DNA from 3 places in the Alteromonas sp. Cnat3-28 genome. Region 3 is predicted to be linked to each of the others. Evidence: predicted binding sites of a transcription regulator. Region 3 holds the regulator's gene; each other region holds the start of a gene.

Region 1 (2,275 bases), on a different contig from region 3:
CATCGCTTGCATGGGCGTCAGACCCACACCTGCAGAAATCAATATAACCGGAGTATCAAGTTGTTTTAGATAAAAGTCCCCGGCAGGAGGCATGACCAAGACTTCATCGCCAACATTTATTTTTAAATGAAGATAATTAGACATTACACCACACATTTCACCCAGGCCTTCCCGTTTAACACTAATGCGATAGGTTTTTCCATTCGCGGCAGTTGATAGTGAATACTGCCTTATTTCATCATGCTCACTACCATGAGGATGCACCTTTATTCCTAAATACTGGCCCGGTTTATAATCGATAACACTACCGCCATCGACGGGCATTAAGGTAAAACTGGTTACGAGTTCGGATTCGGTCTCTTTTGAGACGACAGAAAAGGCTCTGAAGCCAGACCAGCCTCCTTTTACAGCAGCTCTTTGTTGATACAATTCACTTTCAACTTTAATGAAAATGTCTGCTAATTGACCATATGCAGCTGTCCATGCCTCTTCAACATCAGGAGTAAACGCGTCCGGAGCCAATTCTCTCAATGTCTCAATCAGATGATGGCCCACTATTGCGTACTGTTCAGGCTGGATATTAAAACTGGTATGCTTGTGTGCAATACGCATAACGGAATCTGTCAGTAGCTCCAACTGATCTATGTTGGCAGCGTATGCAGCTATCGCATTAAATAAAGCCGCTGGCTGACGACCTGTTTTTTGATGCGTCATGTTAAATATATTTTTAAGCTCAGGATTATGTAAAAACATTCGGGCGTAAAAATGTTCGGTAATTGCGGTTCCTCCCGAAGCAAGTAGTGGAATGGTCGCTTTGACAGTATCTATATGAGTTTGAGTAAGCATCAACATACCTTTAATGACGTTAAGTATTTGGTAGCTATGAGTAATGCGACTCGTGTGCCAAATTTTATTTCACCTAGTATCAATGTGTTACGAATAACTCTTTAAGCTATGTGTCAAAATGACTCATTACTTAATCGGATAATTAGGAACGTTTGTGTCATAATGACCTATAGTTCCTGTTAATACAAAATGGTCTCATGAGTAAAATATCTCAATTTAGTTTGGTTAACTTTGCCCTTGATCTGTCCGCCGCAGTTTCGATGAATTGTTTTTATGAAAGTTTGATTTCTGCCGTTTGTGCAACTATTAAAGCAGATGCTGTAGCACTATTGATTTTTCGACACGAGACACTTGTTCCCGTTGCGCAGAGAGGGTTGTCCGATGACGTCATGGGGCGACGGTTTATTCCAGAGCAACATCCACGGTTAAAAGCAATCTGTAGCACGAGGGCGGTCACTCGCTTTTCAGCTGATTCGCCGTTACCAGACCCCTATGATGGAATGATTGCAAGTCATAACCATAATATGAACGTACATTCCTGTATGGGAATTCCTTTGTATAAAGATGAAACGTTGCTAGGTGTACTTACTCTCGATAGCCTGGAGCCTAATGAGTATGATGCGCTTGATGCCGCTTCAGTTGACACACTGTCCAGGCTGGCAGCCCGGCTTTTATATGCTGCGCTATATATCAGAGAGTTAAATAAACAGAAGACTCATACTCAGCATGTATTACGGACAATGAATGAGAATAGCTCTGAGCATCATCAGGGTGAAGAAATAATAGGAAATAGTGTTACGACAAAAAAATTAAAGCAGACCATTCGACTGGCAGCTTCGTCCGACCTCACAATTTTGGTGCATGGTGAAACTGGTGTGGGCAAAGAACTTGTGGTCCGTGAGTTACATTATCAATCAAACCGGCGGAATAAACCGCTCGTATATGTAAATTGCGCTGCTATTCCTGTTCATCTGATAGAAAGTGAACTCTTCGGCCACGTGAAAGGTGCGTTTACCAGTGCCGCAAACGACCGCGATGGTAAGTTCTTACTTGCTGATGGCGGAACATTATTTCTGGACGAAATTGGAGAGCTTCCGCTTGAAATTCAGGGTACATTGTTGAGAGTAATACAGAATCAGGAAATCCAGGTGGTCGGTCAGGATAAGAGTCGAAAAGTGGACGTTAGAATTATTGCTGCTACGAATAGAGAGTTAGGGCATGAAGTTAAAAATAAACGCTTCCGGGCCGATCTTTATCATCGTCTCATAGTGTTTCCGATATATGTCCCGCCTCTTAGAGACAGACAATGCGATGTTCCGCTTCTGGCTGGCTATTTTGCAGAGAAAATGCGGCGAAGTCTGGGACTGCAAAAGTTGATACTGGCTAAAGAAGCAATTTATAAACTGACAGTTTATCACTGGCCGGGAAA
Region 2 (2,275 bases), on a different contig from region 3:
TTCTGCTATTGTCGCGTTGACAGTTTGCCCATAAAGCGACTGCCAAAACTTCGTCGAAAATTCATCTACATCTTCGAATCTGTCGAATGTCCATTCTCCTTGATTCTGATAAGACTTAGTCAACAACAGGCCTCCATTAATGCCGTCATAGACCTGAATGGTCATAGCAAAGGAGCGTCGAGAAGTACCCTCACGCCACGGTGTAAAAACCGAAGCCTCTTCCCGTGTCACGCTTAAATCATCTATCATGCCCACCAGCACAAATTGAGTATTACTTTGCGCTGAAAGCGTGCGTACATTTTGGTCAGTATATCGACTGTCAAATTTTGCAGTATGTGGCGCGATATAGATAATATCTAGGTTTTCAGTTTTGTTTCGCATGGCCTGCGCTAACTGCTGGGTGAATGAAGCATCGAAATTGGGAATATTCCCCTGTGTTAGTTGCGCTCTGTTACGTACCCTGAAATGTGTGGTAGCGAAATGTTTTTGGTCATTTTGTGCGGCACACACTTTTCCTCTTGGAAAAATGTCAGCGCGAATACTTACCGTAATCACATCGCCGCTATAAACTTCATCAACTAGTTCCAGTTGTTCAACTTCGCCGGTAGAGCGAATGGTCATCTCTTCATTTTTAAGAAGACCATTTGTAAGCTTGGCGACACTATGAACTGATGCGCCTGCAAAAAGCATGGCTTGCTTAAGTGCCTCTTGGGTAGCCGCATGTCTGGCAGTTTCCTTATCGCCATTTCGCACCACAGCCTGTCCTGTAGCCTCGTACCACACGGCATTTGCTTGCCCAACGAAAAATGCAAACAGGCAAGTTGCCGCCACGACAGCATTTAAAATAGTTACCAGCGTTGTTTTGCTAATATGTCGCACCGCACACCTCTGGAGGTTTTTGTCTAACTGCGCTATGCAAAGCGCCCGGATTATAAGGCGAAGTATGCGAAAAGAGTGCCAATTGATATGGTTTCGTCGCCATTAAATCAATCGGGCGCAAATCTTGCACATATCTTGCAACGCGTATCTTGCTAAAGGTTTGTAAAAAGCGTCAGTTTAAATACGTCAAAATCTGCTACCGCGAGTATGGCGGTATCTCGTAGTTACAAGGCTGCCACCGACGAGAGCGGCGTAACTACACATTTGATTTTATTAATAATGCAATTTGGAAATGAAACTATGTGCTTGAAAAAAATACATAAATCAAAATCGCTACTGCTGTCTTGCTTTCTTGGTTTAGCAATAAGCACTGGTGGATGCGGCATTATTGATAAACACGTTGAGTGGGAAACAATAGAACCAGAAAGCTATCCCGTGCTCAAGGCGGTAGGCTATGCGCCGATTTCTTCTCAGCATGGCGAAAGCGACAGCATGAAGCTTATAATGGCGATGAAAGCGTCAAAATTAGATGCATACCGAGAGCTCACTGAACAAGTCTATGGTCAAAAAATTGAAGGCAATCAGTCTCTGTCTCACTTGGTTATAGATAGCGAAACATTGCGAGCATCTGTAGAGGGGGTCATTAGAGGCGCTGAAGTCGTAAAAGCCTATCCGGTAGGTGAAGATACATACGTCACCGAACTCGCTTTAGATATGCAGCAGGTTTACGATATATATCTGTCGACCGCAAAACCGCGCCGAGTAAAGGATGTTAAGTATTATTAAACGTTAGCGAAAGGGGAGTTTGCGCAAGTGGCTGTATCGTGAAGTCTTAAAACATGCGCAAATTCACAGAGGTATAATTTACTTTTACCGGTTAAGGCTTAATGGTTAAAGCTCGCTGAGTGGGGTTTACTGAAATCGCAAAAAATTAGGCGCTCACTCCCGACCCTAAAGTCCCGCCTTTCGGCTTTCCTTTTTTGTCATAGGTGAGCGATTCTTTGGCACGAACTTCCATCATCAAGTTACGTAAGTGTGTGAGGCGTAGCTGTCCTTGCTCTACGGCTTTTTGATTGACTTGTGTGCGGTATTTGCAATCGTCCAGAAGTTTCTTTGCATTAGCCATTAATGCTTCATCTTCTTCTGACATTGAGCCTTGATCGCTAATTGTGCGCTCAATGCTTCCATCGAGAGCCTGAATAGACGTTAACAGTGCTGTCTTTTCGTCTAATAAGTTCATTAAAGATTCTGCGTCTCGCGAACTGATAAGTTGCAATTCTTTTTCAAGCAATACGGCAAGTGAAGACAGTTGCTCCACTTGCTTTATTAGTGCTTGTGTCAATTGGCTTGCTTGTTCAGTCACGTTAGCTCTCTTCTTATTAGTTACGAGTTTTGT
Region 3 (2,275 bases):
GAACCATTTGCTGGTGTTGATCCAATATCAGTTAATGATATAAAGAAGATAATACAACATCTTCGCGATAGGGGTATTGGAATCCTTATCACGGACCATAACGTACGAGAGACATTGGATGTTTGTGAAAAGGCGTACATTGTGAGTCATGGCGAGCTTATTGCGCAAGGAACGGCGGAACAGGTTTTAAGTAATCAAAAAGTAAGGGATGTATACCTAGGCGAACAATTCAGGCTATAGTTAATGTAACCGAATTGTCATTTTTCAGTTTCGCTCTGGTATATTCAATTTAGAGCATTTAAATAAGACGTAGATGAAATCATCTTTACAGCTAAAATTTAGCCAACAACTTACCATGACACCACAGCTTCAGCAGGCCATTAAACTGCTGCAGCTTTCTACACTTGATCTTCAACAAGAGATCCAAGAAGCGCTCGATTCTAATCCGCTATTAGAAGTTGAAGAAGGTAACGACGAGCCGCAACTAGAAAAGAACAATATCGACAACGATGACAGCGGCTCTGAGGCCACTGCTTCTGCATCTAGTGACACACTAGAAGCCGGCGATGCACTTGAGAAAAACGATCTTCCCGATGAGCTGCCAATCGACAGCACATGGGACGAATACTACTCTGCTTCATCTTCGCCAGCTCCAGGTCCATCCAATGACGACGAGCAAATCTTCCAAGGTGAGACTACTGAAGATATTCAAGAGCACCTTCTTTGGCAAATGCGCCTTACCCATTTCTCGGATACCGATCGCGCAATCGCTACAGCAATCATCGACTCTATTGACGAGTCAGGTTATTTAACCGTTACCCTTGATGATATTTTAGAAGCGGTTAACGATGATGATATGGAAGAGCCGATTGAAATGGACGAAATAGAATGTGTGCTAAAGCGCATTCAGATGTTCGACCCTATTGGTTCTGGCTCACGCTCTCCACAAGAATGTTTGATGGTGCAATTGCGTCAATTTTCAGAAGACACACCGTGGCTTGCTGAAGCGAAGCAACTGATTGAAGAGTACTCTGACTTACTGAGCAGCAAAGACTATCGTACGCTTATGCGTAAAAGCCGATTGAAAGAAGATCAGCTACGCGAGGCAATGCGTTTACTGCAAACCTTGAATCCTCGCCCAGGTAGTGCTTTAGTTACTAAAGAGCCTGAGTACGTTATTCCTGATGTCTCAGTAACCAAGAAAAATGGCCGTTGGGTGGTTGAGCTGAACCCCGACAGTCTGCCTAAGTTAAGCGTAAATCAACAATACGCTGCAATGAGTCGCCGTGCCAAGAATAGTAGCGATTCACAATTCATCCGCTCACACATGCAAGAGGCTAAGTGGTTCATAAAGAGCCTTGAATCTCGTAACGAAACCTTAATGAAGGTTGCAAACTGCATTGTGCAGCAGCAAATGGGCTTTTTTGAGCACGGCCCGGAAATGATGAAACCAATGGTGCTAAATGATGTCGCAGAAATGGTAGATATGCACGAATCCACTATTTCGCGAGTGACAACGCAAAAGTACATGCATACGCCACGTGGAATCTTCGAATTGAAGTATTTTTTCTCAAGCCACGTTGCAACAGAGTCTGGTGGTGAATGTTCATCTACAGCGATTCGTGCATTGATCAAGAAATTAGTGGCCGCTGAAAAGCCTAGCAAGCCGCTAAGTGATAGCAAGATTGCTTCATTGTTGGCCGAACAGGGCATTAAAGTTGCCCGGCGAACAATAGCAAAGTACCGGGAATCGTTGTCGATCCCGCCGTCGAACCAACGCAAAAGCCTTATTTAATCGGGCTTAATAATATAAGGAAGACGAAATATGCAAATCAACCTTACTGGTCATCATGTCGAAATCACCGACTCTTTGCGTAATTATGTCGATACGAAGTTCAGCAAACTTGAACGTCACTTTGATCACATTTCTAATGTGCATGTCATCCTGAACGTTGAAAAATTAAATCAAAAAGCCGAAGCGACCGTTCATTTAAGTGGCGCTGAAGTATTCGCATCCTCAGAAAATACCGACATGTATGCGGCGATTGACAGCATGGTTGATAAACTCGACCGGCAGGTAATCAAGCATAAGGAAAAACTGAAAAAACATTAGTAGTTAATTAAGCATGGATATACAAGCCATCGTAAGTCTGGACCGCACCGAGTGTGCGGTTCAGTGTAATAGTAAAAAGCGAATTCTTGAGATCATCGCTGATATCGCTGCCAAGCAAAACGAGAACATTGATCAGGCAACGGTACTCAACAGTTTGATGGC

What was found. Region 3 encodes sigma-54, which starts transcription at its own class of promoters, with help from an activator protein. Its sites were predicted from a motif close to GTTGGCACGNNNNTNGNNT; they were not measured.
Region 1: a site for sigma-54 is predicted at 890-908, ahead of hmpA (NO-inducible flavohemoprotein). Genes of this name have one in related genera too.
Region 2: a site for sigma-54 is predicted at 944-962, ahead of MHM87_RS05735 (flagellar assembly protein T N-terminal domain-containing protein). Genes of this name have one in related genera too.

What each region holds. Positions count from the first base shown of each region.
Region 1 is NZ_JAKREY010000012.1:89,326-91,600, reverse strand. It holds gene hmpA (NO-inducible flavohemoprotein) at 1-846, opposite strand, end outside; gene norR (nitric oxide reductase transcriptional regulator NorR) at 1,044-2,275, shown strand, end outside.
Region 2 is NZ_JAKREY010000004.1:78,165-80,439, forward strand. It holds gene MHM87_RS05735 (flagellar assembly protein T N-terminal domain-containing protein) at 1-879, opposite strand, end outside; gene MHM87_RS05740 (LPP20 family lipoprotein) at 1,180-1,665, shown strand; gene flgN (flagellar export chaperone FlgN) at 1,811-2,242, opposite strand.
Region 3 is NZ_JAKREY010000020.1:14,641-16,915, forward strand. It holds gene lptB (LPS export ABC transporter ATP-binding protein) at 1-240, shown strand, start outside; gene MHM87_RS16640 (RNA polymerase factor sigma-54) at 314-1,795, shown strand; gene hpf (ribosome hibernation promoting factor) at 1,826-2,113, shown strand; gene ptsN (PTS IIA-like nitrogen regulatory protein PtsN) at 2,127-2,275, shown strand, end outside.